DNA from 4 places in the Micromonospora sp. M71_S20 genome. Region 4 is predicted to be linked to each of the others. Evidence: riboswitches for the same ligand, from Rfam matches in the RefSeq annotation. Region 4 holds a riboswitch; each other region holds the start of a gene.
The links. A riboswitch is a leader RNA that binds a small molecule or an ion and turns the genes downstream of it on or off. The one in region 4 is predicted to bind cyclic di-AMP.
Positions count from the first base shown of each region.

Region 1: another riboswitch for cyclic di-AMP. It lies ahead of DER29_RS01690 (C39 family peptidase); the one in region 4 lies ahead of DER29_RS11360 (C40 family peptidase).
Region 2: another riboswitch for cyclic di-AMP. It lies ahead of DER29_RS09100 (hypothetical protein); the one in region 4 lies ahead of DER29_RS11360 (C40 family peptidase).
Region 3: another riboswitch for cyclic di-AMP. It lies ahead of DER29_RS26120 (hypothetical protein); the one in region 4 lies ahead of DER29_RS11360 (C40 family peptidase).

Region 1 covers NZ_RCCV01000001.1:374,433-382,107, forward strand. Annotated here, with positions in the region: gene DER29_RS01680 (CDP-glycerol glycerophosphotransferase family protein) at 19-1,743, shown strand; gene DER29_RS01685 (alpha/beta fold hydrolase) at 1,767-2,507, opposite strand; gene DER29_RS01690 (C39 family peptidase) at 2,613-3,458, opposite strand; cyclic di-AMP (ydaO/yuaA leader) riboswitch at 3,684-3,825, opposite strand; gene DER29_RS01695 (acyltransferase) at 4,144-5,388, opposite strand; gene DER29_RS01700 (polysaccharide pyruvyl transferase family protein) at 5,700-7,025, shown strand; gene DER29_RS01705 (alpha-ketoglutarate-dependent dioxygenase AlkB) at 7,078-7,675, shown strand, end outside.
Region 2 covers NZ_RCCV01000001.1:2,023,484-2,031,158, forward strand. Annotated here, with positions in the region: gene DER29_RS09075 (cation-translocating P-type ATPase) at 1-2,062, opposite strand, end outside; gene DER29_RS09080 (hypothetical protein) at 2,074-3,069, opposite strand; gene DER29_RS09085 (heavy-metal-associated domain-containing protein) at 3,099-3,308, opposite strand; gene DER29_RS09090 (metal-sensitive transcriptional regulator) at 3,460-3,762, shown strand; gene DER29_RS09095 (YibE/F family protein) at 4,077-5,420, shown strand; cyclic di-AMP (ydaO/yuaA leader) riboswitch at 5,587-5,718, shown strand; gene DER29_RS09100 (hypothetical protein) at 5,722-6,738, shown strand; gene DER29_RS09105 (carbonic anhydrase) at 6,837-7,589, opposite strand.
Region 3 covers NZ_RCCV01000003.1:207,585-215,259, forward strand. Annotated here, with positions in the region: gene DER29_RS26115 (SRPBCC family protein) at 96-563, shown strand; gene DER29_RS26120 (hypothetical protein) at 650-1,735, opposite strand; cyclic di-AMP (ydaO/yuaA leader) riboswitch at 1,749-1,880, opposite strand; gene DER29_RS26125 (cation diffusion facilitator family transporter) at 2,034-2,951, opposite strand; gene DER29_RS26130 (AAA family ATPase) at 3,029-5,146, opposite strand; gene DER29_RS26135 (alpha/beta fold hydrolase) at 5,312-6,247, opposite strand; gene DER29_RS26140 (carbonic anhydrase) at 6,396-6,986, shown strand; gene DER29_RS26145 (hypothetical protein) at 7,072-7,401, opposite strand.
Region 4 covers NZ_RCCV01000001.1:2,488,447-2,496,121, forward strand. Annotated here, with positions in the region: gene DER29_RS11320 (cyclopropane-fatty-acyl-phospholipid synthase family protein) at 1-700, opposite strand, end outside; gene DER29_RS11325 (hypothetical protein) at 784-1,077, shown strand; gene DER29_RS11330 (hypothetical protein) at 1,262-1,645, shown strand; gene DER29_RS11335 (hypothetical protein) at 1,751-2,047, opposite strand; tRNA gene DER29_RS11340 (tRNA-Gly) at 2,242-2,315, opposite strand; gene DER29_RS11345 (zinc metalloprotease) at 2,737-3,723, shown strand; gene DER29_RS11350 (pyridoxamine 5'-phosphate oxidase family protein) at 3,860-4,411, opposite strand; gene dcd (dCTP deaminase) at 4,490-5,068, shown strand; gene DER29_RS11360 (C40 family peptidase) at 5,139-5,759, opposite strand; cyclic di-AMP (ydaO/yuaA leader) riboswitch at 5,772-5,905, opposite strand; gene DER29_RS11365 (N-acetylmuramoyl-L-alanine amidase) at 6,144-7,675, shown strand, end outside.

The DNA.
Region 1 (7,675 bases), 2.1 Mb from region 4:
GCGGGAAACGGAGCCGACATGCGTGGTGACCTGGTTCGGAAGCTGCTCGCCCGCGCGCTGGCCACCGGCCTGGCGGTGCTGGCGTTCCTCGTCGTCGCGCTGACCGGCGCGACCGGCTGGGGGCTGGGGCTGGCCGTGGCCGCCCTCGCGGCAGCCACCTGGGAGCGGCGGGTGCGGCCGGGCGCCGACAACGCCGCCGAGACCGCGCTGGTCGCGGCGGCGATCCTGGTCGGGTACGCCCGCCGCCTCGACGCCGGCTTCGATCCCGCGCTGGCCGTGACCGCCCTGGTCCTGCTGGGGCTGGTGCTGCTGGTCAACCCGCTACGGGACGCCGGCGGCCTGGAGGTGCGCGCCGCGAACCTGCCGGTGCGCTCCTGGACGCCGCTGGTCGCCGCCCGCCTCGGCGACGCCCTGGCGGGGCTGCTCGCCCTGCTGGCGCTGGCGGCCGCCGCGGGCCTGCCGGCCGGTGTCGCGCTGGCGGCCGTGCTGCTGGTGGCCGCCGCCGCCGGGGCGATCGGGCTGGACCTGGCCCGGCGCCGGTTCCGCCCGGGCGCGGGCGGCTCGGCGGTGTCCCGCGCGCTGCGCCGGCACCGGCCCGAGTTCCTGCTGCACTTCTCCGCGCCGCCCGGCTCGGAGTACCAGGTCACCATGTGGCTGCCGTACCTGGAGCGGATCGGCCGGCCGTTCCTGGTGATGGTGCGCGAGCCGGAGTTCCTGCCGTTGATCGCGGCGGCCACCAGCGCGCCCGTGGTCTACTGCCCCACCACCAGGGCGATGGACGAGGCGCTGGTGCCGAGCCTGCGGGTGGCGTTCTACGTCAACCACGGCGCGAAGAACAGCCACTGCATCCGCTTCACCCAGCTGACCCACGTCCAGCTGCACCACGGCGACAGCGACAAGGCCCCCAGCGCCAACCCCGTCTCGGCGATCTTCGACCGGATCTTCGTCGCCGGCCAGGCCGCCATCGACCGGTACGCCCGCGCCGGGGTGGACATCCCGGCGGAGAAGTTCGTCGTCGTCGGCCGCCCGCAGGTCGAGTCGATCGAGGTACGCCCCGAGCCGGCGCACGGCCGGACCAACCCGACCGTGCTCTACACGCCGACCTGGACCGGGCACAACGCGGACGCGAACTACTGCTCCCTGCCGGTGGCCGAGACCCTGCTGCGCCGGCTGCTCGACCGGGGCGCGACGGTGATCCTGCGCGCCCACCCGTACACCTCGCAGAACCCGGCCTCCGCCCGGCAGCTGGGCCGGCTCACGGAACTGCTGGCCGCGGACCGGGCCCGCAGCGGCCGGCAGCACGTCTTCGGGGCCGCCGCCAGCCGGGAGCTGACCCTCACCGAGTGCGTGAACCGCTCGGACGCGCTGATCTCCGACGTGTCCGGGGTGATCTCCGACTACCTCTACTCCGGCAAGCCGTACGCGGTGACCGACATGGTGGACTCCGGCGACCGGTTCCCCGAGCAGTTCCCGCTCGCCGGGTCGGGCTACGTGCTGCGGCGCGACATGTCCAACGCGGACGAGGTGCTGACCGCGCTGCTGGACACCGATCCGCTGGCTCCGGCGCGATGGGCCACCCGGAGCCGCTACCTGGGTGACTTCCCCGCCGAGTCGTACGCCGAGGCGTTCCTGGAGGCCGCGCGGCGCCAGCTCGACGGGGAGTGGAACGCACCTGCCCCGCGCGCCGGCGGGGCCGACCTGCCGCTCGACCCGGACGAGGCGACACTCTCCCCCGCCACCTGACGCCCTGCCTCGGGTGGGAACGGTCAGCGGTAGTCGACGAGGTCCAGGACCGCCTCGGGGGCCTCGACGTGGGCGTTGTGCCCGAGGCCGGGCAGGGTGGCGACCGGCACGCCCAGCTCCCTGAGCTGGGCGTCGGTGACCATGGGGTCGTGCTCGCCGCGGGCCAGCAGCACGGGCACGTCGGTCGCGGCCAGCAGGGCGGGCAGGTCCGGCGCGCCCACGCCGAACGCGGCCGGGTCCATCGCCAGCCGCCAGCGACCGTCGACCTGCCGCAGCCCGGCCTCCACGACGGGATGGTCCGGGGCGAAGAGCCCGGTCAGTCCGGCCACCCGCAGGTAGCGGCGGGCGGCCTCGTCCCGGCTGGCGAACCAGGTCACCGGCCGGGCCGCCAACTCACCCGCCTTCGCCAGCTCCGCCGGCGACCAGACGGCCTTGATGCCGAGCCCGACCATGGCGTCGACGGGCAGCCCGGCGCTGCGGGCGGCCAGTGCCAGACCGACCACCCCGCCGAGGGAGTGCCCCAGCACGACGAGCCGGTCCCCCGCCGCGAGCCCCGCGGCGATCCGCGCGGCCAGGCCCGGGAACGAGTACTCCGGCAGCGGTGGCGACCAGCCGTGACCGGCGAGGTCCGGCGCCAGCCACCGCCCCGCCCACCGACGCTCCAGCAGCGGCGCCCGGGGCAGCCACACGTCGCCGGTCGCACCCATGCCGTGCAGCAGCAGGAGCACCCGCCGGCCGTCCCGGTCACCCGACTCATCGACCATGGGCGCAGTGTGCCACCCACCGGACGCCGTGAGCGAGGGCCGTGACCCGGACACGACATCGGGCGCCGGCCCCGGAATCCGGGGGCCGACGCCCGACGGTGTCGCTCAGGCGGAGTAGCCGCGGGTGGCGGCCCAGTTCGCGAGGGCGATGGTGCTGATCCAGTACGAGGCGGTCGCCGGGTTGGCCGAGTCGGCGATCTTCACCAGCCGCCCCTCGTCCTGGTAGCCGACCACGGCGATGTAGTGGCCGCCGGGGAAGGAGTGCCAGCCGCCGTCGGTGTCCGTGGCGCTGCCGGCGACGTTGACCACGACGCCCCGCCCGTCGGCGATGGCCGCGACGACGTCGGCCTGGAGCCGGTCCATCTGGGCCGGGGTGGCCGCGCCACCAGGGATCATCCGGGTCCGGTACGGGTCGCCCTTCACCACCGCGTTCAGCACGCGGGTGGTGTCCTGGGCCGAGTCGGTGCCCATCTGGTCGGTACCCAACTGGGCACCGAGGGCGTCCTGGCTGCGCACGATGCCGGCGGCGCTGAGGGCGTGCCGGACGGCCGCCGGACCACAGTTGTAGAAGGTGGTCTGGGCCTGGTAGTCGTAGTCCAGGGTCTTGGCGGCCGGGGGCTTCGGCGGCTCCGGCTTGCGGGTCAGGTCCGGGTCCGGGGCGGCGCTGGAGGCGCGGGCCGACGGGGCCGCGCTGGACGCGGCCGGGGCGGCGCTGGACGGGGCGGTCGCGGCCCTGGCCTGGCTGCGCGAGGCCGCGGTGTCGTCCCGCAGTTCGGTCGCGGCCACCGGGGCCTGCGCGGCGGCGGGGGCCTCGTCGGCTCCGGCCAACAGCGCGCCCGTGCCCGACGCCAGCACGAGCGCCGCGGCGGACGCGGCGGCCAGCTGGTACGGACGCTCGGACGTGAGGCGACGCAACTGTCGCTTGAGGTGGTGCTTCACGGTTTCCTCCACGGGCTCGGGGGTGAGCGGCCGTCGGTCCGCGCCGAGGGCAGAACGGACCGACCGCGCGGACGGGCGTCCGGGCGGGTGTGGGCCACTCAGGGGATGCGCCCGGGATGCCGGGCGACGGACGGTGACCGGTGGGTCAGCTCGTGACCTGGGGGCGGACGAGCGCGGGCACCGCGGCGCCGTGGAGACGGCGGAACCGAGGGGTGGACGGGTGTGGCATGAGGATGGAACTCCTTCCGACACCGCCGACCGGGTTAGCTGACGGATTCGGGCGGGAAGAACGCCCTACCACGGGCCCACGGGCCCGCGGATTCACCCCAACAAGCACTGGGTCCCCGGTTCGTCGTTCACGATTAGGCGGGTCGGCGCGGCGTCGCCTCTGGCGATCGGGTACCGCACCGGACGCGCCGACATTACTGGCCGGTCCGCGCCCTGCCAACCCCGTCCCACCTGCTTAAACCTTGATCGGGAGACAATTTTTGCGGGCACTTCGCCACTGACGCGACTCAATGGGACGACCGTTTCTGCGGGCGCCTCCGGGTGATAACGGGACGAGTGGCGGACATCGGCGCCGAAACCCCGGCGGGAATCGACCGGGCCGCGCCGGATGACCGGTTCGCCGACGGGGTGACCGGCGTCACCGAAACGGTCGGGATTTCGTCGGCGGGCACTGCGGTCGCCGGGGCGGTCAGCGCGAGTCGACGTACGCCGGTCGGTGGTCGTCGTGCGGATCGGCGGTCCGGGGGCGCGGCACGGCGTTGCCCCGCTCCCCCGGCGGCGTCGCCCCGGGGCCGCCGGAGTGCGTCCCGGCGTCGCCCCCGTCCCGCGGCGTCGCCCGGGCCAGCCTGCGCGGGGTGAGCAACCGCATCATCGGCGTCTCGACGACGCGGTGCAACAGGCCGGCCAGGGCCAGGTTGACCAGCAGGAAGCCGAGCACCACCGCCGGCCCCCGCCAGCCGGTGAAGCCGACGCCCCAGTCGCCGGTGAGCCGCAGGACGGTGATCATCACCAGGACGTGCACCAGGTAGAAGGCGAAGGAGACCTCACCGAGCCAGATCATCGGACGGGACCGCCACGGCGAGCGCCGCCCGCGCACGTCCGCGTCCGCGGCCGCGGCGATGACCAGGATGTACGCCACCGAGAGCAGCGCCGCCCACAGTTCGGCGCGGACCCACTGCGCGGCGACCACCCAGGTCGCCACGAAGACCAGGCTGGCCAGCGGCAGGCCCGGCCCACGCCACCGGCCGCGCCGCATCAGCTCGGCGGCGGCCACGCCCATCCAGAACTCCAGCGACCGCACCGGCGGGAAGATCTGGGTGAACCACCAGCGGCTCTCCTCCGGCACCAGCGCCTGGGCCGGCCAGAGCGCCAGGATGAGCAGCGGCACCGCGACCACGACGGCCCACAGCGCCCACGGCCGGGCCCGGCGGATCAGCGGCAGCGCCAACGGCAGGCAGAGGTAGAAGAAGAACTCGCAGGACAGCGACCAGCTGACGGTGTTGATGCTGTAGAAGTGGCCCGGCCGGGGGTCCCACGCCTGGAGGAGGAACAGGTTCTCCACCGCGACGAACCGGTCCACGGGGTCGGCGAGCCAGGCCGCGACCGCCAGGGCCGCCGCCCACAGCACCACGTGGCTCGGCCAGATCTTGGCCACCCGGCGCCGCCAGAACGCCCGACGGGTGTCGGTGGGTCGGGCCGACCAGACCAGCACGAAGCCGCTGAGGATGAAGAAGAACTGCACGCCCGACAGGCCGAGGGCGAAGGCCCAGTCCACGACGGCCTTCTGGCCGGGCTCGGCGATGATGCCCATCGTCGCCACGTGGAACCCGAAGACGAGCAGGGCGGCGACCCAGCGCAGCCCGGTCAGCGACGGCAGGCGGCTGGCCGGGGACGCGGGCCGGACGGCCGGCGCGGCGGTCGCGGCGTCGTTCATGCCGGCATCCCGACGATCCGCAGGGTCACCAGCACGTACGTCTCCTCCTCGACCCCGTCCCCAGGCGCCCCGAGGGGCCCGTGGGCGGCCCACCGGTCGGCGCCGCCCCGCCGGGCACCCTACCCGCCGCACCTGAGGCTCTGTTCCGTCCCGTCCGTGAGTGCCCGTTCTGTCCCGTGGGGGAATCCCCGTTCCTGTCGTCCCTGGGTGACCGTTCCGTCCCCGCGCGTGACGGCGGTGGCGGCCGTCCGGGTTGCGGCCGATCGGTGGCTAGTATTCCCAGACCCGGAGGTGACGAGAGGCGGGGACGGATGCACCAGCGGATCCTGATGCGGGCGAAGAAGGGCCCGTTCGACGTCTACTCGCCCGAGGAGACGCACGAGCGGAACTGGATCGGCGACAACAACGGCAACCTCGTCTTCAGCCACGCCGCCCACAAACTCCTGCGCACCGCCACCGCCGAGATCACCTCGACCGAGTTCAGGATCAACCCGCGCGACGCCGACATGATCAACGAGCGGTACGACGTCTACGTCGTACCGCTCGCCAACGCCTTTCGCCGCAGCTACGCCCACCGCGTCGAGGCCATGACGAAGCTCATCGAGCAGCTGAAGATCCCGGTGGTGGTGCTCGGGGTCGGCGTGCAGACCGACGTCAACGGCGACCGGGAGTACCTCCGCCCGATCGACGACGTGGTGACCCGGTTCGTACGGGCGGTCCTCGACCGCTCGCACAGCATCGGCGTCCGGGGCGAGATCACCCGGGACTACCTGCGCACCCTGGGCTTCTCGGCCGTCGACGTGATCGGCTGTCCGTCGATGTTCCTGCACGGCGACAGCCTGCGGGTGGAGAAGAGGAAGGCGTCGCTGTCGCCCGACGACAGGCTCGCGCTCACCGTCTCGCCGTACGTCACGTCGATGGCGGAGATCATCGCCCGGCACCAGGACCGGTACCCGAACCTGCGCTACCTGCCGCAGGACCTCAAGACGCTCGGCACGCTGCTCTACGGCGACGCCCCCGGGGACCGGGGCAGGACCAGCAAGATCCCGATCCACACCTCGCACCCGCTGTTCACCGAGGACAAGGTGCGGATGTTCGTCGACCCCTGGACCTGGATGGACTACCTCTCCGGCTTCGAGTTCGCGTTCGGCACCCGCATCCACGGCACCATCACCGCGCTGGTCGCCGGCACCCCCGGTTACCTCTTCGCGCACGACTCGCGCACCCTGGAACTCGCCCGGTACTTCGACATCCCGCACCGGGTGATGAAGGAGGTGCCGGTCGACGTCGACGCCGCCCAGCTCTACGAGGAGGCGGACTACACGGCGCTCAACGCCGGCCACAAGTCGCGCTACGAGACGATGCTGGCCTTCCTCGCCAAGCACGACCTGGGCAACGCCTTCGCCGACGGCGACAGCGCGGCCCGGTTCGACGCGCAGGTGCGCTCCACCACCTTCCCGCCCGCCGTACGCCCGGCCGGCGCCACCGCCCCCGACGCGCTGCTGGAGCGGATCCAGTGGTTGCGCGACCGCAACGTCGAGCTGCGCAAGGAGACGGAGACGCTGCGCGGGCAGCGCCTGCAGGCCCGGGTCAAGCAGGTGATCGGTGGTCGGGTGCGCCGGATGCTGAACCGCTGAGGCGTCACCTCCTTCCGTACACCTGTACCAACATGGCGGGTACGCTGGGCGGATGACCGGGGCCGCCTACCAGCCGTCGATGTTCGACCTCACCGCCGCCGGACCGGCGCTGAGCCCGCTGGCCGACCGGCTGCGCCGGCACCCGCTCACCCGCGGCGCGTGGGTCGACCATCTGCCCGGCTGGGTCACCGGCTCCGACCAGGTCTTCGACGTCCTGCTGCGCGACGTCCCCTGGCGGGCCGAGCGCCGCACGATGTACGACGCCGAGGTCGACGTCCCCCGGCTGCTCTGCTGGTACGCCGGGCACCGCCCGCTGCCGCACCCGCTGCTCGCCGAGGCGCGCGCCGCCCTCACCCGGCACTACGCCTCCGAGCTCGGCGAGCCCTTCGTCACCGCCGGCATGTGCCTCTACCGCTCCGGCCGCGACAGCGTCGCCTGGCACGGCGACACCCAGGGCCGCTCCGCGCACACCGACACCATGGTCGCCATCGTCTCGTTCGGCTCGCCGCGCTCACTGCTGCTGCGGCCCCGTGGTGGCGGCGACAGCCTGCGCTTCCCGCTCGGCCACGGCGACCTCGTGGTGATGGGCGGCTCCTGCCAGCGCACCTGGGAGCACGCCGTACCCAAGACCACCCGCCCCGTCGGCCCTC
Region 2 (7,675 bases), 460 kb from region 4:
GCCGGATCGCGTCCACGGCGGCCATCAGGTCGCCCCGGACCAGGGTCAGGTCGGACGCCTCGATCGCCACGTCCGTGCCGGTGCCCATCGCCAGGCCGAGGTCGGCCTGGGCCAGCGCGGCGGCGTCGTTGACCCCGTCGCCGACCATCGCCACCGCCCGCCCCTCGTCCTGGAGCCGCCGCACGACGTCGACCTTGTCGGCGGGCAGCACCTCGGCGATCACCTCGTCGATGCCCAACTCGGCGGCCACGGCGCGGGCGACGGTGGTGTTGTCGCCGGTCAGCAGCACCGGCGTCAGGCCGAGCGCGCGGAGCTGCGCGATCGCCGCCCGGCTCGTCGGTCGGACCACGTCGGCCACCGCGAGGACCCCGCGGGCCCGGCCGCCCCAGCCGGCCAGCACCGCCGTGCGCCCCTTCGCCTCCGCCGTGGCCGCCGCCCGCGCGACCTCCTCCGGTACGTCGAGGCCGTGCTCGCGCAGCAGTCGGGGCCGGCCGATCAGCACCTCCCGACCGTCGACCGTCCCGCTCACGCCGAGCCCCTCGGCGTTGGCGAAGCCGGTCACCGGCGGCAGCGTGCCCGCCTCGGTCGCCCCGGCGGCGATGGCCCGGGCGATCGGGTGCTCGGACGCGGACTCCAGCGCGCCGGCGAGCCGCAGCAGCTCGGCGCGGTCCTCGCCGGCCGCCGGGACCACGTCCACCAGGGTCATCCGGCCGGTGGTGACGGTGCCGGTCTTGTCCAGCACGACGGTGTCCACCTGCTTCGTGGACTCCAGCACCTCCGGCCCCTTGATCAGCACGCCGAGCTGCGCGCCCCGGCCGGTGCCGACCAGCAGGGCGGTCGGCGTGGCCAGCCCGAGGGCGCACGGGCAGGCGATGATCAGCACCGCCACGGCGGCGGTGAACGCGGCGGTGCCGCCCGACCCGCTGCCGAGCCACCAGCCGAGGGTGCCCACCGCGAGGGCGATCACGATCGGCACGAAGACGCCGGAGATCCGGTCGGCCAGCCGCTGCACCGCGGCCTTGCCGGTCTGCGCCTGCTCGACCAGCCTGGCCATCTGGGCCAGTTGGGTGTCGCCGCCGATGCGGGTGGCGGTGACGACCAGCCGGCCGCCCGCGTTGACGGTCGCGCCGACCACGGAGTCGCCCGAGCCGACCTCGACCGGGACGGACTCGCCGGTGAGCATGCTGGCGTCGACCGCCGAGGTGCCCTCGTCGACCACGCCGTCCGTGGCGATCTTCTCGCCGGGCCGCACCACGAACCGGTCCCCCACCACGAGTTGGTCCACCGGGATCCGGGTCTCCGCGCCGCCGCGCAGCACCGCGACGTCCTTGGCGCCCAGTTCGAGCAGGGCGCGCAGGGCCGCGCCGGCGGTCCGCTTCGCCCGCGCCTCGAAGTAGCGGCCGGCGAGGATGAACACGGTCACCCCGGCCGCCGCCTCCAGGTAGATGTTGCCGGCGCCGTCGGAGCGGTTGATGGCGAGGCTGAACGGGTGGGTCATCCCCGGCGTCCCGGCCGTGCCGAGGAAGAGCGCCCAGACCGACCAGCCGAACGCCGCCAGGGTGCCGAGCGAGACCAGGGTGTCCATGGTCGCCGCGCCGTGCCGCAGGTTGATCCAGGCCGCCCGGTGGAAGGGCAGCCCGCCGTAGACCACGACCGGGGCGGCCAGGGTCAGCGACAGCCACTGCCAGAAGTCGAACTGCCAGGCGGGCACCATCGCCAGCACGATCACCGGCACGGTGAGCACGGCCGAGACCCACAGGCGCGTACGCAGGCCGCGCAGCTCGTCCACCGGCTCGGCGGCCGGTTCGCCACCGGCGGGCGTGGGCGGGGGCGGCAGGGCCGCCGTGTAGCCGGTCTTCTCCACCGTGGCGATCAGCTCGTCCGGGGTGACCTCGTCGGCGTACCGGACGGTGGCCTTCTCCGTGGCGTAGTTGACGGTGGCGGTCACCCCGTCCATCCGGTTCAGCTTCTTCTCGATCCGGGCGGCGCAGGAGGCGCAGGTCATGCCGCCGATCGCCAGCTCGATCTGGTTCGGTGCCGTCAGCAGGGGCTTGGTGGTCATCACGCTTCCCGTCAGTCGTGCCCGTGACCGGGGACGCCGTGGCCGGCGTCGGCGGTCGGGGAGTTCGTGACGGCGGGCGTGCCCGCCGTCGGGGAGCCGGTCGTGGCCGGGACACCCGGCGCGGTCGGGCTGCCGGCGACGACGGTGAACTCGGCGGTACGCACGACGCCGCCGTGCTTGAAGTCCAGGTAGAGCCGGTAGGCGCCCGCCGACGGCATTTCCGCCGAGAAGCTCACCTCGGGGCCGGGTCGCGTCCGCCCGTCGCCCGGCTCACCGTGCGGGTGCACGTGCAGGTACGCCAGGTCGCCCTGGCGCAGCGCCACCAGGTGACCGTACGCACCCAGGTAGGGCTCCAGGTCGGTGACCGGCGCGCCGTCGCGGCTCACGGTCAGGGTCAGCTCGGCGGTGCGGCCGGGCTGCGGGGCGCCGGCGAGCGTGACGGTGTAGCCGTCGACCGTGGTGCTGGTGGCCGGCGCGGGCAGGGGCCGCCCGGTCAGTGCGCCGGGGACGGTCACGTCGACGCCGAGGGTCAGCGCCTCGCCCCCGGTCGGGGTGAAGTCGGCGAACGCGCGCCAGACGCCGGGCCCGGCGAGCGGCGAGTCGACCCGCCAGGTGCCGTCGGGCGCCATCTCCGGGTGCACGTGCCGGAAGCCGGAGAGATCGCGGCGGGCCACGATCAGGTGCATGCGCTTGTCGTGCGCCACGTCGTACGCGGTCACCGCCCGACCGTCCGGGCCGGTGACCTGGAAGGCGAACTGCCCGGCCGGGGCGTCCACCGGACGCAGGGTGTAGCCACGGTCGGAGACGAGCAGGCCGCCGGGCAGGTGCGCCGCGCCGTTGTCGCCCCCGTGTCCGGCTCCGCCGTCCTCGCCGTGCCCCCCGCCGGCCTCGTGCGGGGCCTCGGCGGGCGGCGCCACGGGGTCGGCCACCCGGCCGACCCCGTACGTCGCGCCGAACACCACCGCGAGGCCGAGGGCGAAACCGCTCAGCTTCGTCGCCGTGTTCATGGTGTACCTCGTTTCCCCCGTGCCCGATCTCAGGCGCCGACGAGGTCGTAACCGGCCTCGTCGACGGCGGAGCGCACGGTGTCGGTTTCCAACGGGCCCTCGCTGGTGACGGTGACCCGACCGGCGGCGACGTCGACCTGGACGTCGCTGACGCCCGGGATCGCGCCGACCTCGGTGCTGACCGCGGTGGCGCAGTGCCCGCAGGTCATGCCCTGCACCTGGTACGTCGTGGTGATCATCGAACTCTCCTCTCGCCGCCCCCAGCATATACCCCCCGGGGGTAAATCGGAGGCGGACCCGTGCCCGTGCCTTTGTACCGGTACCCGGTGGGGGTATCCCGGCCAGGAACGAACGTACCATACCCCCGAGGGGTAAGCTATCCTCGTCCCCATGACCACACCGACGCCCACCCCGATCAGGGGTTACACCGCCACCAAGGACCAGCTGCTCGCGCGGCTGCGCCGCGTCGAGGGGCAGGTCCGTGGCATCGAGAAGATGGTTGACGAGGACCGCTACTGCATCGACGTGCTCACCCAGATCTCCGCGATCCAGGCCGCCCTGGACAAGGTCGCGCTCGGCCTGCTCGACGGGCACGCCCGGCACTGCATGCACGAGGGCGCGGCCGAGGGGCGCGCCGACGAGATGGCCACCGAGATGATGGCCGCCGTCGGCCGCCTGATGAAGCGCGGCTGACCCGCCCCGCCCCTCGGCCCCGCGACGAAACGCGGGCACACGGCGACGCCACACCCCGACACCACCCGCACGACCTGCGCCCGGATGCCGGGGTGGCTACCATTCGGCCGGTGGCCCTCCGGATTCCGCACCGCCCGCCCCGCGCGCCGCGCCGGGCGGCGGCACCGACCACCCGCGACCGGACGGAGGCCCGGGACCGCGGTACGTGACCGCACCGCCGCACGGAAGCGATCCCCGTCCCGGCCACGCGGCGACGGGTGAACCGACCGGCCCGCCGGCACGTACCCCGCCCTGGATTCGTTGGGAGAAACTCGTTGGGCGCCGACCACACCCGTCCCGCTCCGTCCGCCCCGCCGAGGGTGCGGCGGATCCTCGTCGCGACGGTGGTGCCCCTCTTCGTCGCCACGCTGATCGCCGCCCTGGTGCTGTGGCCGTGGGACGCGCCCGACCCGCCGACCGGCACCGACGCGCCCCGCTACCACGGCACGGTGACGCGGGTCGTGACGGAGCCGTGCCCGCCCACCCCGGAGATCCCGGAGGGGAGCCCCGGCGGGTCGCAGGGCCCCTGCGGCAGGGTCACCGTACGGGTGCAGGACGGTCCCGACGCCGGCCAGCAGGTGGAGACGCCGGTGCCCGCCGGCCCCGGCGCGCCGACCGTCGCCGTGGACGACGAGATCATCCTGGTCGAGCTCACCGACCCCGCCGACCCCACGGCCAGCACCTACAACATCGCCGAGCACCAGCGCGGCAAGCCGCTGGTCTGGCTGGTGGCGCTCTTCGCGGCCGCCATCGTCGCCTTCGGGCGGTGGCGCGGGCTGGCCGCGCTGGCCGGCCTGGCGGCGAGCTTCGCCATCCTGCTGACCTTCGTGCTGCCGGGCATCGGCGCCGGGAGCCCGCCCCTGCTGGTCGCGGTCGTCGGCGCCGCGCTGATCATGTTCGTGGTGCTCTACCTGACCCACGGCGTGACCGCGCAGACCTCGGTGGCCGTGCTCGGCACGCTGGGCAGCCTGGTGCTGACCGGCGTCCTCGGCACGATCGCCACCGCCGCGACCCACCTGACCGGGTTCGGCTCCGAGGACGCCACCACCCTGTCGATGTACCAGGCCGACGTCGACCTGCACGGGCTGCTGCTGGCCGGGATCATCATCGGCTCCCTCGGGGTGCTGGACGACGTCACGGTGACCCAGGCCGCCACGGTCACCGAGCTGGCGCACGCCAACCCCGGGCTGTCCCGGACGCAGCTCTACCGGGCGGCGACCCGGGTCGGCCGGGCGCACATCGCCTCGACGGTGAACACCATCGTGCTGGCGTACGCCGGCGCCTCCCTGCCGGTGCTGCTCCTGCTGACGGCCGACTCGCGGGCGGTGACCCAACTTCTCACCAGCGAGTTCCTCGCCCAGGAGATCGTCCGCAGCGCGGTCGCCACCCTGGGCCTGATCGCCGCCGTGCCACTGACCACCGGGCTGGCGGCCCTGGCGACCACGGCGGGCCGCCGCGGCGGGGACGCCACCGACCGCGCCGCGCCCGCGCCGACGCCCCGGCCGGCCACCGACCGGTCCGAGGCGCTGGAGGCCCTCAGCGGGCCGCGCGGAGACACGCCGTCCGCCGCTCCCGCCGGATGGCCCGACCGGGACAGGAGCACGGACACCGCATGGTGACACTCCTCAGCGTGACCGAACAGGACGTACGGCCTGATAAACGCGTCACTGCTCACCGTCCGCCATTACGAAATAACGCATTTAGTCGGCTTAGGGACGTAGATCCCCGGGAGTGTTCTCGGGTAACCTCGCTGCCGGTCACCGCCGAAGGCGCGCAGCGGCGCCTGCGGTGCCGCCGCCCAATCGCCGCGAGGCGAACCGGGGACCCAGGTACGTGGGGTGAATCCGCGACAGCGGTAGGGGCCACTTCCGCCCCGAACCCGTCAGCTAACCCGGTCGGCGGTCGACGGAAGGGAAAACTGTGACGGCACCCCTACGCCGCTGGTTGACGCCCGTGGTGGCCGTACTCGCCGCCCTGGCGGTCTTCGCCGGGCCTCTCCCGGCGGCGGCCGCGGCCACCCCGCCCCAGCCCTCCGGGCACGGGGACGACGAGCCCAAGCTGCTCGACGACCTCATCGAGGCCCGGAACCGCTCCTACGTGCAGGCCAAGGCGAAGCTGAAGAAGTCGGAGGAGCGCCAGCTCGAACTGGCCCTGGAGGTCAACCGGGCGCAGGCCGAGCTGAACGCGCTGGCCCCCCAGGTCAGCCAGATCGCCGCCCAGTCCTACCGCACCGGGCGGATCGGCGCGGTGTCCATGCTGCTGGACACCGCCAGCCCCGACTCGTTCGTCAGGCGCGCCGCCGCCCTCGACGAGCTCAACCTGGTCAACTCCAAGAAGCTCGCCGAGGTGAACGCGATCAAGGACCGCGCCGAGCAGGCCAAGCTGGCGCTCGATGCCGAGGTTCGTGAGCAGCAGAAGCTGACGAACGAGATGGCGCGCGGCAAGCGCGAGGCGGAGAAGGCGCTCGCGCTGGTCGGTGGCAGGGGGCTGACCAGCGGCAAGGTGGTGGCCACCTCGCCGGTGGCGAAGATCGCGCCGGGGCGTACCGCCGACGGCGACTGGAAGCCCCTGTCCTGCACCGAGAACGACCCCACCACCTCCGGCTGCATCACCGCCCGCACGCTGCACATGTACAAGGAGGTCAAGCGGGCCGGCTTCAACCGGTTCGTCGGCTGCTACCGCTCCGGCGGGCCGTACGAGCATCCGAAGGGCCGGGCCTGCGACTGGTCGCTGCAACGCAGCGGCTTCTCCCCCTGGCACAACGACGACACCTACATGTACGGCAACAACCTCACCGCGTTCCTGGTCCGCAACGCCGACCGGCTCGGCATCTACTACGTGATCTGGAACAGACAGATCTGGTTCCCGGCGACCGGCTGGAAGTCCTACAGTGGCCCGTCGAACCACACCGACCACGTCCACGTGTCACTGCTCTAGCCGGACCGCACGCACACAGAGGGCCGCCCCCCGCCGGACGCGGGAGCGGCCCTCTGTCGTCGTGCGGGCCCGCCGCGACGATCCGTCGGCGGGCGGAGTCAGGCGAGCGCGGCGCTGGCCGCCGGCTCCGGCGCGTCGGCCCCACGGGCGGGCACCGAGGCCACCGTCCGCACCTCGCCGGCGGTCAGCCGGTACGACATGCCGACCACCCCGCAGCGGCCGGCGGCCACCTCCGCGGCGAGCACGGCGGAGCGGCCCAGCATCGCCTCGACGGTGTACGCGATGTGGATGTCGACGATCCGGTCGATGTCGTCCACCCCCTCGGCGGCGGCGCGGCGCAGGCTCGGCACCACGGCGTCCACCACGGCGCACAGGTGCCCGACCGGCGGGGTGCCGGTGGCGTCCGCCGCACGCGCCGCCTGGACGGCCCCGCAGGAGTCGTGCCCGAGCACCACCACCAGCGGCGTGCCCAGGACCGTGACGGCGTACTCCACGCTGCCCAGCACCTCGGGGCCGATGGTGTGCCCGGCGGTGCGGACCACGAAGAGGTCACCGAGGCCACGGTCGAAGATGATCTCGGCGGCGAGCCGGGAGTCGGAACAGCCGACGATCACCGCGAAGGGATGTTGCCCGTCGGCGACCGCGGCGCGGTGCCCGGCGTCCTGGTTGGGGTGGCGCGGGGCGCCGGTCACGAACCGCCGGTTGCCGGCGTGCAGCTCGGCGAGCGCCTGCTCGGGACTCGCCGGGACGGCGAACGTGGTGCCGACGTCGGCCGGTACCCCGCCCGTGGTCGACACCGAGAGCGTCCGCTCCGGGCCCGGTTGAGTTCCTGGCGATCCGGGACGACTCATCCCACACCTCGCTCCGCACGTGAACGGCCTGGTCACCCGGGCCGACGCTGGACGCGGGCTGCCACCACCGTCACACGCACTGCAAG
Region 3 (7,675 bases), on a different contig from region 4:
GGCCGGACGTCCGGACTCCGGGCGGGATCGGCGCGGCGTTGCCAGCGCGCCCGGCATGCGCGACGATCGGGCGACCACCGACGCTGGGAGACGGCGTGCTCAGGCGAAGTTCCTTCAGCTACACCGTCCAGGCGCGCTGCTCCCTCGCGGAGGCCGCGGCACTGCTCGCCGACCCCGCCCGGCAGGAGGACCTGCACCCGCTGATCGTCCGGGTCCGTCGGGTGCCACCCCGTCCCGGCGCGCGCGCCAGCTACGCCATCACCGATCGGCTGGCCGCCGGGCCGGTGCGCCTGCCGATCACCTACCGCGCTGACGTCCTCGTCGACGATCCGGACGAGATCGTCACGGTGGCCCGCCAGTGGCCCGCCACCACGGTGCGCAACCACACCCGGCTGCGGGCGGAGCCCGACGGCGTGGTCCGCATCGAGGTCGAGATCACCCTCGCCGCGCCCGCGCCGCTCTTCGGCTACGCGTTCCGCCAGGCCCGCGCCGCCCATCTCGGGCTGGCCGCGCGCCTCGCCGCGGCCCTCGACACGAACCCGCCCGGGCCGCCGGCCGGCTGACCGCGAAGCAGCCAGGCCCGGCCGGAGGCGACGGCGCCGTCGTGCCCCGGCGACCCCGCGCCGGGCGGGTCGCCGGGGCGCGGGCGTCAGTAGACCGACAGGTGCACGTGGTTGGTGTGGTCGCTGGACGGGTCGCCGTTGGCCCCGCTGTACGACTTCCACCCGCTGCTCGGCAGCCAGATCTGCCGGTACCAGATCACGTAGAGCACGGCGAGCCGGTCGGCGTTGCGCACGAAGTACGCCGACAGGTTGTTGCCGTACGTCCGGTCGCCGCCCGTGGCGTCGCCGCCGAAGCCGCCCTTCTGGGCCGCGAAGTCGCAGGCCCGGCCCTTCGGATGCTCGCCCGAGCCGCCGGGGCGGTAACAGGAGACGTAGCGGGTGAAGCCCGCCGCCTTGGCCTGGTTGAGCGCGTGCAGGGTGCGCGGGGTGATGCAGCCGTTGGCGGGGGTGGGGTCGTTGACGCTGCACGACTCGCGCGGCCAGGAGCCGTCGGAGTTGCGTGGCGCCGCCTTCGCCGTCTTGCTCGACGTGCCGCCCGGCGAGGAGCCGCCGCCCGCGGACTGCTGCCGCTGTTGCTGCTGCTCGCGGTTGGCGACCGTCAGCGCCCGTTCGGCCTGCTCCTTGCGCTTGGCCATCACGCTGACCTGCTTGCGCTGCTCCCGGATCTCGCCGTCCAGGGCCAGCTTGGTGCGGGTGGCCTCGTCCCGGGTCGCCTGGAGCTCGCGCAGGGCCCGGTCCTCCTTGGCGGCCACCGCGTCGAGGGCCGCGGCGCGGTCCATGAAGCCGTCCGGGGAGCTGCTGTTCAGCAGGGCGGACGCCACGCTGAGCCGGCCGGTGCGGTAGGCGGCCCCGGCGATCTCGCCGACCTTGGCGGTGCGCGCGGTCAGCTCGACCTCGGTGGTCTTGAGCTGCGCGGCGAGCTGCTGCTGCCGCTTGGCCGACGTGTCCAGGGCGCGCTTGGCGTCGAGGTAGCCCTTGCTGGCGGCCTCCAACTGGGCCCGCAGGGCGGGCGTGCCGCCCTCCTCGTCCTGGCCGGGAGCCGCGGCGAGCAGGCCGGCGCGGGTGGCGGCCGCCGCCGGGGCGGCGGTGACCGGGGCCACCGCGGCGCCGAGGGCGATCATCGTGGCGATCAGGGCCGCCGTGCGGGCGGCACGTCGTCGTACGGGTGCCATCACTGGCATACACATGTCCTTCCGTCAGCCGCCGACCGGGTTAGCTGACGGGTTCGGGACGGAAGATCCCTACCGCTGACGCGGATGCACCCCACGAACTTGGTTCCCCGGTTCGCCCCGTCGGGCGATTAGGCGGCGGCCACCGCCGGCACCGGTGGGTGCCGCCTGGCGGAGGCCGAAGCCGAGCCTACCGGTGCCGGTGTGACTGGTGCACCGCAGGTGACGGACGGTGTGCGTCCACTAACAGTCAAATCCGGCATAAAGCCACAATACCCTCCCAGATTTAAGGTTGTCCTCATTACCACTCGACCGCCCCACAGGCCCCGGGCGACGCTCCCGGCTCGATCTGCAACGTCGCGTGCTCGATCTGGAAGTCGTCGTGCAGCGCGGCCCGGGCGGCGCCCAGCACCGCGCCGACCTCCGCGCCGGGGGCCATGGTCAGGTGCGCCGAGGCCACCTCCATCCCGGAGGTCAGCGTCCAGACGTGCAGGTCGTGCACCTCGGCGACGCCGGGCACGGCGGCCAGTCGGTCGTGCACCGCGGTGACCTGGAGGTGCTCCGGCGCGGCCTGCACCAGGATGCGCAGCGCGGCCCGCCCGAGCCGCCAGGTGCGCGGCAGGATGAACACGCCGATTCCGACCGCCACCAGTGGGTCCGCCCACCACCAGCCGGTGGTGACGATCAGTAGCGCCGCCCCGATCACCCCGAGTGACCCCAGCAGGTCGCCGAGCACCTCCAGGTACGCGCCGTGGACGTTGATGCTCTCCTTCGCCCCGGAGCGCAGCAGCGCGAAGGCGCCGACGTTGGCGAGCAGGCCGAGCACGGCGACCACGAGCATCGGGCCGGCCAGCACCTCGGGCGGGTCGCCGAAGCGGCGCACCGCCTCGATCACGACGTAGACCGCGACCCCGGAGAGCAGCGCGGCGTTGGCCAGCGCGGCCAGCACCTCCAGCCGGTAGAGGCCGAAGGTGCGCTGCGGGTCGGCGCCCGCCCGCCGGGTGGCGGCGATCGCCGCGAGCGCCATGCCGATGCCGAGCACGTCGGTGAACATGTGCCCGGCGTCGCTCAGCAGGGCCAGTGAGCCGGTGCGGAAGGCCGCCACCGCCTCCACCACCATCAGGCCGGCGAGCAGCCCGAACGCCGCCCAGAGCCGGCCCCGGTGGCGGTGGGCGGCGTTCGCCACCGACCCGTGATGGTGGTCATGACCTGCGCCCACGCGCTCATCCTCCCTCTGGGGGTCCGGATTCGCGTTCAATTTATGCTGACATCGCTATGTATGCAAGTAACGGATCCTCAGCCGATCGGGTCGACGGTGGTCAGCCGCTGGGTGGCCCGGGACAGCGCCACGTAGAGCGTCCGCACCCCTGACCCCGGGTCGGCCCGGATCTCGCTCGGGGCGACGAGGACGACCCCGTCGTACTCCATGCCCTTGGCCTCCAGGCTGGTCACCACCTGTAGGCGCGGCGCGCCGAGCCCGCCCAGCCAGCCGGCCACCTCGTCGCGGCGGGGCACCGGCGTGATCACGCCGACCGTGCCCTCGACCTCGGCGAGCAGCGCGCCGGCCGCCGCCACCACCGCGGCCTCCAGCTCCGCCGGCGGCACCGCCAGCTCGACCGGTTCGACGCCCGTGGAGCGCACCGCCCTGGGCAGCGGGAGGTCCGGGTGCAGCCGACGGATCTCGGCCGCCGCCACCGCGAAGATCTCCGCCGAGTTGCGGTAGTTCGTGGTGAGGGTGAAGTGGTGCCGCTTGCGCCGGCCCAACGCCTGGTCCCGGGCGCGGGTCAGCTCCTCCGGATCCCCCGTCCACGCCGTCTGCGCCGGGTCGCCCACCACCGTCCACGAGGCCAGCCGACCCCGTCGGCCGATCATGCGCCACTGCATCGGCGAGACGTCCTGCGACTCGTCGACCACCACGTGCGCGTACTCCCGGTAGTCGTCGGGGCGTTCCCGGGCCGCGTCGCGGGCGGCGCGCTGCCGGTCGGCGAAGGTGCTCAGCTCGCGGACCCCGCCGGCCAGCTGGAACGGGTCCCGCTTCGCCCGGGCCGGCCGCATCGGCTTGCCGAGCAACGCGTCCAACTCGTCGAGCAGCGCGATGTCGGCGATCGTCAGCCCGGCGGCGTCGAGGCTCCGGTACGCGTCGGTCAGCAGCCGGATCTCGGCGCGGGAGAGGATCCCCCCGGCGTAGCGGTGCAGCCGGTCCGGGCGGGACAACCAGCCCAGCACGTGCCGGGGGTGCAGCCGGGGCCACCACGCCTTGAGGAACTCCCGGAACTCCGGCCGCTCGGCGATCTCGTCCTCGAACGCGCGCTGCTCGGGCAGCCGGCCGACGCCCAACCTGCGGGCCTGCGCCCAGAGCGCGGCGAAGACCCCGTCGAAGCCGGCCCGGCGCACCTCGTTGCGCCGGGCGCCCCGCGGCATCGCCCGGTCGCGGATGCCGTCCAGCTCACGGCGCTCCAGCCGGAGCAGCGCGCCCCGGTAGAGCAGGCGCAGCTCGGTCGGGCCGTCCGGCACCGCGTCCCGGGCCGCCCGCTCCAGCACCCGCCGCATCCGCAGCGAGCCCTTCACCGCCGCCACCGCCGGCGGATCGGTGCGGGTGGCGGTCATGCCCGCGAAGAGCGTGCCCAGCGAGTGCAGGGTGGCGGTGTCCTCGCCGAGCGAGGGCAGCACCGAGGCGATGTACTCGACGAAGACCGAGGACGGGCCCACCACCAGGATGCCGCCCCCGGCGAACCGGCTGCGGTCGGAATAGAGCAGGTACGCGGCCCGGTGCAGGGCGACGGCCGTCTTCCCGGTGCCCGGACCGCCGGACACGATCGTCACGCCCGAGCCGGGGGAGCGGATCGCCTCGTCCTGCTCCCGCTGGATGGTGGCGACGATGTCCCGCATCCCCCGGCCGGTGGCCTTCGACAGCGTGGCCAGCAGCGCGCCGTCGCCGACCACCGCCATGTCGGCGGGCGCGGCGACCGGATCGAGCAGGTCGTCCTCGATCCGGGTGACCCGCTCGGCGGAGGACTGGATCGTGCGTCTCCGCACCACGCCCAGCGGCTGCGCGGGGGTGGCCTGGTAGAAGGCGGCGGCGGCCGGGGCCCGCCAGTCGACCACCAGGGTGGACGCGTCGTCGTCCCGGATGCCGAGCCGCCCGACGTGCAGCACCTGCCGGTCGAGCAGGTCCAGCCGACCGAAGACCAGGCCCTCGTGCTCGGCGTCCAGCATGTGCCGCCGCCGCGCGGCGTGGAACACCATCGCGTCCCGTTCGACCAGCGCCCCGAAGTTGCCCACCCGGGCGAGCCGGTAGCCCTCCTTCTCGGCGCTGACCGCCGACCGGCGCAGCTCGGCCAGTCGGGCGTACACCCGGTCGAGATGCCGCTGCTCGACGGCGATCTCCTGTTCCAGGGTGGTCTGGTCGCTCACCGCTCGCTCCTCCTGACGTCGGCGGCGGGCGGCGCGAACCGCGCGGACCGCGCCAGGCCAACCGCAAGAGGGTACGGCCCGCGCGCAACCAGCGGCGCGACCGGTGTGGGAAAGGAACCCGCGTCACGCCCGCGGGGGCCGCGTCGCGCTCCCCGGCGGCCCGGCTCAGTCCGCCCGGGCGACGGCGGTGGCGCCGGCCCCGGGGGCGGCGAGCACGCGCCCGAGCACGCCGCCGAGCGCCGCGTTGACCTCGTCGGGGCGTTCCATCATCAGCATGTGCCCGGCACCCGGGCAGACGGTCAGCTCGGTCGCCGGCAGCGCGCCGGCGATCGACTCGGCGCAGGGCGGCGGGGTGAGCCGGTCCCGGTCGCCGACCAGGGCGGCGGCCGGCAGGTGGGCCAGCTCGGCGAGGGTGTCCAGCCGGTGCTGCGCCCCGATGGAGGCGCGGAACCCGCCGATCGAGCGGAGGGTGGCCCGGGCCACCGCCGAGGTGACCAGCCGGATGTCGTGCGGGTCGCAGCGGTCGCCGAAGAGCATCCAGCGGATGCTGGGACGCAGCGCGCGCAGCAGCGCCCGGGGCGGTCGCCAGGCCCCGCACCGGGCCAGCACGCCGGCCCCGGTGGTCTCGGCGAGCCGGATCAGCCGGGCGATCCGGGGCGAGAGGCCGTAGGCGGTGTGCGTGTGGCCCTCGGCGGTGGTGGAGACGAAGACCAGCCCGGCCGTCCGGGCGGCGAAGTGCTCGGGGTGGCGGTGCGCGTACTCCATGATCGTCATGCCGCCCATCGAGTGGCCGACCAGCACGACACGACCGGTCGGGGCCACCTCGTCCAGCACCGCGACCAGGTCGTCGCCGAGCTGGGCCACGGTGGCGGTGGGCAGCGCCATGCAGCTCGACCGGCCGTGGCCGCGCGCGTCGTAGGTCACCACCCGTACCGCGTCGCCGAAGCGTCGCCGCAGGTCGGCGAGCTGCCGGTGCCAGGCGCGCCCGTCGAGCGTCCAGCCGTGCAGCAGCACGACCGTGACCTCGGCGTCGGCCGGTCCGGTCGCCTCGACGTGCAGGCGTACGTCGTCGGCAAGACGTACCTCGACGTGCTCCGGCATCGTCACCTCCCCAGGGCCGCACGGAACCGCAACACCGGGGATACCCGGTGGTAACACCGGCTACCCGTCATGAGACCACGACAACCGTGTCGGTGAGAAGATTCGCAACCGGCTCCGGGCCTCCGGCGGGCCCGCCAAGCTGGGGGGCATGGGGTCGCCCCGGGCCGCGCTGGCCGAGCTGCTCGCCGGCAACCGCCGCTTCGTCAGCGGCCAGCCGGTGCACGGCCACGACGTCACCGCCGCCGCCGCGGCGGCCTCGGGCGACCAGCAGCCGTACGCGGTGCTGCTCGGCTGCATCGACTCGCGGGTGCCGCTGGAGGCGATCTTCGACCAGACCTTCGGCTCGATCTGCGTGATCCGCACCGGTGGGCACGTGCTCGACCGGGCGGTGCTCGGCTCCATCGAGTACGTGGTCGGTGAGCTGGGCGTGCCGCTGGTGATGGTGCTCGGGCACGAGCGGTGCGGCGCGGTGGCCTCCGCCGTGGACGCGTTGCGCGCCGGGCGGTCACCGGGCGGCGCGCTGGCCCACCTCGTCGACCAGATCGCCCCGGCGGTGCGCGAGGTGGGCGTCGACGACCCCCGGGTGCGTCCGATGGCGGTCCGGCGGCACGTGCTCCGTACGGTCGCCGCCCTGCGCGCCGACGACCGGCTCGCCGCCCCGGCCGCCGCCGGCCGGCTGACGGTGGTCGGCGCCCTCTACGACCTGGCGACCGGCGAGGTGGCCCTGCTGGAGACGTAGGAAGACCCTCGCCCGGGTCCGCGGACGTGGAACCGCCCGCCGGGATGATCCCGACGGGCGGTCGCGGTGTCGCGTGGGGGAGGGCTCAGCCCTCGAAGACGCCGGCCTCGACGAGGCGCTTCTCGGTGGCGTCCCAGCCGTCACCCGGGTGGGTCGTGTTGAGGTTGTTGATCTCGGCGCGGATCTTCGCGGCGTGGCCGGCGGCGGCCAGCACCCGGATCTCCTCGACGAAGGCCTCGGAGTCGGTGCGCAGGTGCGCGGTCTTGCCGTTGGTCAGGTTCCGCACGTAGGCGTGCTTGCCGCCGTTGAGCGGGATGAGGTACTTGAACTCGCCCAGCACGCTGAGGGCGCCACCCTGGCCAGCCTGGCCGGCCCGGACTGACGCGCGCGCGGTCTTAGAGGTGTTGCTCGCCACGGAGGTACTCCTTGCAAGACGTACGGGAGGACGGAACGTCCGGGGGCTGTGCGGACGACACCCTGGTGGGTGGGCCCGCGGAAGATGTGCGCGGCACAGGCCGCCGATGGAACTGTACACGACCGCGATCCCTGGCTGGTCATCGCGTCGTCAGGGGTCAACGGGGGCACCCGTCCGACTATTCCGACCCGCGAATTTTCCGATTCCCTGGCGCACCATCCGTCACACCAGTCATCATGTGTTCCAGCAACCACTCGGGTGGTCGAGGTCGTAG
Region 4 (7,675 bases):
AGGCCGGCGTCAGGATCAGCCATCCGAAGCCGACGACGTCGCGGTAGCCGGTGAGGTATTCGACGCGCCGCTCGTCGGCGAACGCGCGCGCCTCCGGCGTGCCGAGGCGTTCGATGCCCGCACGCCAGTCGGACTCGAAGTCGTCCCACTCGGCGAGGGTGGACACGGCGACGTGCAGCGGTCGGAAGCCCGCGTCCACGGCGAGCTGGGCCAGGCCGGCCAGGTCGGGCATGTCGCCGAAGGTCTCGCGGACCTGTTCGCCGGGGCTGGCCTGGTAGAAGCCGTCCGCGAACAGCAGTTTGCCGCCGGGCAGGGTGAGCCGGTGCAGCGCGGCGAGGGCTCGCGCGGCGTCGCCCCAGATGTGGCCGGCCCCGACGTTGACAACGAGGTGGGCGGGCCGGGCCCAGGTGGCCGCGTCAGCGCTGTGGAACGTGACCCGGTCGGAGGCCCCCCGCTCCGTCGCCCGCAGCCGGGCCCGTTCGGCGTCGCGCTCCACCCCGTCGCCGGCGATGCCGTGGGCCGCGCACAGCCGCAGGAGCAGCTCGCCGTTGCCGCAGCCCAGGTCCAGGGCTCGCCAACCCGCCCCGGTGGGGGCCAGTCGCCGGACCAGGTCCGCCACCCGCTCCTCGCTGAGCGGCGAGTTGAAGGTCAGGTTGGCCGCGGCGGCGGCCAGGTACGTACTGCGATCCTGGCTGTTCACCGGCACACGGTACGACAGCGGGCCCGCGCCCGAGGGGCGTCGAAATCGACAGTCGGCGCTCCCGCCCTGGTCAGGGCCTTGGCGTGGAACGGAAGACGGAAATCGGACCCGTGCAGCTGGCCGTGATGGTGAACGAGGTGGTGTCGTCCGCCGGGTTCACGTCGGTCGGGCTGGCGATCAAGTCCGAGTGCAACGTGTACGAGCCGGACCTCGGTCAGTTGTACAGCCAGGAGGCAGCACAGCCGAAACAGAGCGCCAGTAGCACGACCGAGGTGAGCAGCAGCACGAGCAGCGTGGACAGTTCGGTGCGCGCCGCCGGCGGAGGCGGCTCCAGCGGGCGAACTGCCCTCGGTGGCTCGGAGTCGGGCACGGCGTGATCATGTCAGACCCCCGAGGACGGCCGCGGAGCCGTCCGCATGACGAGCCGCAAGGTGATCCGGTGCCCTGACGGCCGCGGCCCGCTCCGCTGTTGCCTGGCATGCTCATCGCATGCCCCCTCCCCATCCCCGCTACGAGCCGATCATGGCTCCGCCTCCCAGCCTGGGCAGATGGCGCACGGGGTTGGCAGCGGCCGCCGGCGTACTCCTGCTGCTCTTCGCCCTGTTCACCGTCGGTCAGGGGCTCTACCTCAACGCGAATGGTGTCACCACCCAGGCCGAGGTCGTGGACGGGCGGCACGGCGGCCGTAGCGACTTCGTGCGGGTACGCGTCAGTTCAGGGGACGAGACGAATCTCTGGGCCTGGAAGGGATCTCCCGAGGTCGGCGAAACGATGACGGTGGTTCACCTTCAGGAGTCGAACTGGGCAAAGGACGCCCGCGTGTTCGCGCCGGAAGGGAGCATCTGGCCGGATCTGTGGCTGGGAGTCCTGTTTCTCGGCGGAGCGCTGTGGCAGCACCGTCGCACCCGGCGGCCCTCCGCCTCTCCGGCCGGCGGCAAGCGGTGACCGTGCCGTCCGCATGAAGGGGCGGCTCCACCGGCCGTGATGCGCAAACGCCGGTGGCCGGTTTGGTTGCGCCTCGTACCCGCCCGTGCCCGCTCAGCCCTCTGGCTACTGGCCCGTGGATGGCCCATCGGACTCAGCCTGGCGCTCGGCTTGCCAGCTGGCGTGTCCCTTCAGTAGGTATCCGGTCCAGTAGATCGCGAACAGGATCAGGAAGCACGTGAAGAACACTCCCGAGACGATGCCCGCAATGACGAGTGCTTCCCTGCCGTCTGACAGCCCGTGTGCGGCGAATCCGGCGAGACCCAGGAAGAAGAAGATGACCATGTAGATAGGCAGCGTCGCACTGTCAGCCGGGTGAGGAACGCGAGGCAGCCACGGGGCCTGAGGGTCTTTGTCGATCACGTCGTGAGTATCGAGGACGCTGGCGGTGGGAGCTAGCGAATCTCGCCGTCGCCGTGGCCGTGGCCGTCCAATGTCGACCGGAGGTCGCCAGCAGGCCGGGAATGACCGGGGGCTGATGGCACGCGTCATGATCGTTGGCCTTGGAACGCCGAAGGCCCTGGCCGGAACTCGCGTCCTGACCAGGGCCTTTCGTATGGAGCGGGTGACGGGAATCGAACCCGCACTGTCAGCTTGGGAAGCTGATGTTCTGCCATTGAACTACACCCGCAGGCGGCACCACTGTACCTGAGTCGTCACGCCGGTGCACCCAGGTACCCCTCCGACACCACCCGCGCCGCGATCTTGGCAGCAAACGGCCCCCATAGGGGCCCGAACTCACCAAGATTGCGTGGCGCCACCGCCCGCCGCACCACCGCCAGCCGCCCCACCACTCGCCGCGCCACCGCCAGCCACGAGCCGCCTCGTCGTGCAACCCGACGAGCCCGAGCCGCGCGCCCCGGTCCGAACCGGGACCGCGAGCCGCACCCCCATCGCCGTACGTCGATCATGGAACGCGTACCGCCAGGAAAAAGTTCCACGGCGGCAACATATGGGCGTTCTCAAATACCTCGATCGATTGTAACGTCTGCCCAACGTTCCAGCCACGGCGTGACACACCCCCTGTCGCGCCGCCAGAAAGAGGTGGGCCCATGGGACTCCGTCCCAACCTGCTGACCCGGCGTACGGCCGGTGTCGCGTCGACGACCCTCGCGCTGCTGCTCAGCACCGCCGCCGTGGGCGTCGTGCCGGCCGCTTCGGCCTTCTCCGCCGCCCCGAGCGAGGTCTGCGTCGAGCCGGCCGACGTCCACTCGGACGCCCGCGTCAAGCCCGGCGGCGGTGCCAAGCACGAGCCGAACGAGCTGACCCTCGCGGAGACCCGCGAGCGCGAGGCCGACCTGGCCGCCGCCCTGCGCGAGCGGGCGCGGTTCCGCGCCGGCGCCGGCGCCTCCACGATGGCCGCCACCGTCACCATCCCCGTGGTGGTGCACGTGATCCAGGAGAACAGCACCCGGGCCGGCGGCAATATCCCCGACTCGATGATCAACTCGCAGATCAGCGTGCTGAACCAGTCGTTCAGCGGGGCGACCGGCGGCGCGTCCACCGCGTTCAGCTTCCAGCTTCAGAAGATCAATCGGGTGACGAACCCGTCCTGGTACCCGATCGTGCAGGGTTCCTCGGCGGAGCGGTCGATGAAGACCTCGCTGCGTACGGGCGGCAAGAACACCCTCAACATCTACCTGGGCGAGCTGAGCGACAGCCTGCTCGGCTGGGCGACCTTCCCGACCCGGAAGCTCAGCAGCATGGACGGCGTCGTCGTGCTGAGCGAGTCGCTGCCGGGCGGCACCGCCACCAACTACAACCAGGGCGACACGGGCACCCACGAGGTCGGCCACTGGCTGAACCTCTACCACACCTTCCAGGGCGGCTGCTCCGGCTCGGGCGACAGCGTCAGCGACACCGCGGCCGAGGCGTCGCCGGCCTCGGGCTGCCCGACCGGTCGGGACACCTGCACCGCGCCCGGCGTCGACCCGATCACCAACTTCATGGACTACAGCTACGACTCCTGCATGTACCAGTTCACCGCCGGGCAGGCCAGCCGCATGCTGACCGCCTGGAACGCGTACCGCGCGGCGTAGTTCCGCCGTACGACCGCGCCGGTGCCGGCCTCGCTCGACGGGGCCGGCACCGGTGTCTGTGCGGCCGGGCACACGGGGGCGGGGGTCACGGTGCGGCGCCCCGGAGGGGGGACGGCCCAGGGCGCCGCACCGCGTCTCAGGCGGCGGGGCGGGCGGCGTGGTCGCCGGCGCACCCCGACCGGGTCTCGGGCATGAGCGCGGTGCCGCCGGCGGCCGCGCGGGGGTCGAGCCACACCTGGACGGCGGGCCGGCCGTGCCCCTCGCCGGCGCCGCCCGCGACGCCGGACTCACGGCGGGCCAGCATCGCCACGTCGACGGTGAACTCGAAGACCCGCCAGTCGACCTGCGGCGCGGCCCGGTGGCTGCGGGCCAGCCGGGCGACCCGGGCCGGATCGGTCACCGGTTGGGCGTGGCCGGCGACGTAGGCCTCGTCGTCGCTCTCCTCCGGCGGGAAGGAGTGCAGCGCGTAGCGGCCGTCGCGCTCCAGGTCGCGCCGCTTGGGCGAGTCGACGACGAAGCAGAAGAGCCCCTCGTCGGTGATCACCGGGGAGACCGGGTGCACCCGGGGGCCGCCGTCGGCGCGGACGGTGGCCAGGTAGCCGAAGCCCGGCCCGTACTGCTGCATGAGAAGGCGGATCCCGTCGGCGAGGCGGGGCTCGTCGGCGGCGAATTCGGACCAGGAAGCCATGCGGACATTCTATCGAACAAACGTTCGAACATGCACTCCGACACGCAGGTCACGCGCATCGCTCGCTAAGGTGTGCGGATGCTGCTCTCCGACCGCGACCTGGCCTCCGAGATCGAGGCGGGCACGCTCGCGCTGGAGCCGTTCGAGCCCGCGCTGGTGCAACCGTCCAGCATCGACGTACGCCTGGACAAGCTCTTCCGGGTCTTCAACAACCACCTCTACACCCACATCGACCCCGCCCAGCAGCAGGACGACCTCACGTCGATGGTCGAGGTGCCGGAGGGCGAGCCGTACGTGCTGCATCCGGGCGAGTTCGTGCTCGCCTCGACGCTGGAGGTGATCACGCTCGGCGACCAGCTCGCCGGCCGCCTCGAAGGGAAGAGCTCACTGGGCCGGCTCGGCCTGCTCACCCACTCCACGGCGGGCTTCATCGACCCGGGCTTCTCCGGTCACGTGACCCTCGAACTGTCCAACGTGGCCAACCTGCCGATCACCCTCTGGCCGGGCATGAAGATCGGGCAGCTCTGCATCTTCCGGCTCTCGTCGCCGGCCCAGCACCCGTACGGCTCGGCCGTCTACGGCTCGCGCTACCAGGGACAGCGCGGGCCGACCCCGAGCCGCTCCTGGCAGCACTGGCGCACCTGGCCGACCCGCTGACTCACGTAGCGGGCCGGGACGGACCCGCCTCCCGCACGGGAGGCGTCGGGAGAGGGCCCGTCCCGCCGGCTCAGCCGGGCCGGCCGTAGCTGTGGATCGGGCCGTCGTCGACCTTCTTCATCTTGATCGGCACCCCGGCGCGGGAGGCGTGCACCACCCAGCCCCCGCCGACGTACATGCCGACGTGGTGCAGGTCGCTGTAGTAGAAGACCAGGTCACCCGGGCGCAGCTCGCCCCGGCTGACGGTCGCGGTGGCCCGGCGCTGCTGCGCGGCGTTGTGCGGCAGCGAGACCCCGGCCTTCGCCCAGGCGGCGAGCATCAGGCCGGAGCAGTCGTACGAGTTCGGCCCCTCGGCGCCCGCCATCGCCTGGTCGACCTGCTTCTCCAGCGGCCCGATCTGCGCGGCGAGCGCGTCGGCCTGCTTCCGCCTGGCGGCCAGGTCCTGCCGGGTGGCGTTGTGCCGTTCGATGACCGGTTCGAGCTTGTTCCAGTCCTCGTCGATCTGCCGCTCGATCTCGGCGACCGTCGGTTCGGCATGGGCCGCCGTGGCGCCGCCGGCCAGGACGACGGCGAACGCGGCCAGGGCGGCGAGGGCGGTGGTGCAGCGGTACCAGCGTGGGCGCGGCGCAGCCGTCACCGGGTCGGCGAGGGCCGACCGGGTCGACGGTGGCCGCGGGGCATGGTGTGCCACCGGGCTTCGTACTCCTTCTTCCGGACCGCCTACCGGGTTAGCTGACGGGTTCGGGCGGGAAGGGGCGCCCTACCGCAGGACTGCGGATTCACCCCGGGGAACCTGGGTCCCCGGCTCGCTCTTCAGCGACTCGGCGGTGTCGGACCGTCACCGCCCTGGTTGGACGGATTGTCACCGGCCGACGAATGACCAGAGTAGAGACGACCGTTATCGATCCGCAACCCTGCGGGCAGTGACACTCCGTACCCACCCGGGCCGGGCGGATCCGCAACCCGGGCGACGAAGATTTCCTTCCTTTTGAAGTGTCTGACGGAAAGGTATTGACCAGAGGCGGCGGGCGGGGCGAAGGTGGCCCCAACTTCGCCCGTCCGAACTGGGGGTCTGATGCACCTGTCAGCGACATCGAGGAGCAGACGCGTCCTGCTGGCCGCCGCCGTGGCCGCCGCCATGGCGGCGACGCCGCTCACCGCCGCCGGATCCGCCGCCGCAGCAGCGCCGGTGGACGACCGGCAGCAGCAGTACGCCGCCGCGGCGGCCGAGTACGGCGTGCCGGAGAGCGTCCTGCTCGGGGTCTCCTACCTGCAGTCCCGCTGGGACACCAACGCCGGCACGCCGAGCACCAGCGGCGGCTACGGACCGATGCACCTCACCGACGCCGAGCACGTCGCCGCCATGTCCGGCGGCACGCACCACGACGAGGGCACCGAGGACCCGCGCGGCGACGACTCCCGCCCGTCCCTGGCCGAGGCCCACGAGCCGCCGGCCGCTCCGCCGCCCGCCGAGGCCGCACTCCGGACCGTCGACGCCGCCGCCGACCTGACCGGCGCCAGCGAGGAGGCGCTGCGGACGGACGTCACGGCGAACATCCGGGGCGGCGCGGCGCTGCTGGCCGCGTACCAGAAGGAGATCGGCGCCCCGGTCGGCGCCGACACCGACCCGGCGGCCTGGTACGGCGCGGTGGCCCGGTACTCCGGCGCGGACAGCGCCGACGCCGCGGCGGCCTTCGCCAACGAGGTGTACGCCACCATCGCCACGGGCGACAGCCGGGTGACCGACGACGGGCAGCGGGTCACGCTGGCCGGCCGCGCGATCCAGCCGGACCGCTCCTGGCTGGACCGGCTGCGCCTGCGCAAGCTCACCCGGCCCGACGGGCTGGAGTGCCCGAGCGACATCTCCTGCGAGTGGATCCCGGCCCCCTACCAGCAGTACGGCCCCACGCTGGGCGACTACGGCAACCACGACCTGGGGAACCGGCCCGCGCAGCAGAAGATCGAGTACATCGTCATCCACGACACCGAGGGCTACTTCGGTCCCAGCGTCAACCTGGTGAAGGACCCGAAGCGGGTGGGCTGGCACTACACCCTGCGCTCGGTGGACGGGCACATCGCCCAGCACATCAAGACCAAGGACGTCGGCTGGCACGCCGGCAACTGGTACGTGAACTCCAAGTCCATCGGCCTGGAGCACGAGGGCTTCGCCGGGCACGGCACCTGGTACACCGAGGCGATGTACCGCACCTCGGCCAAGCTGGTCCGCCACCTGGCTCGGGCGTACAACATCCCGCTGGACCGCAACCACATCATCGGGCACGACAACGTCCCCGGCACCATCGCCGCGAACGTGCGCGGCATGCACTGGGACCCGGGACCGTACTGGAACTGGTCGCACTACTTCGACCTGCTCAAGGCGCCGTTCTTCTCGACCGGCACGCACCGCACCGGGCTGGTCACCATCGACCCGGACTTCGCCACCAACCAGCCGCCCTTCACCGGCTGCAACCGGCAGCCTCCGGGCGTGCCGAACCCGCCCCCGGCGACCGCCCCCTGCCCGCTGCGCGGCTCCTCGGCGCTGTTCCTGCACAACGCGCCGAGCCACGACGCGCCGCTGCTCAACGACATCGCGCTGCGACCCGACGG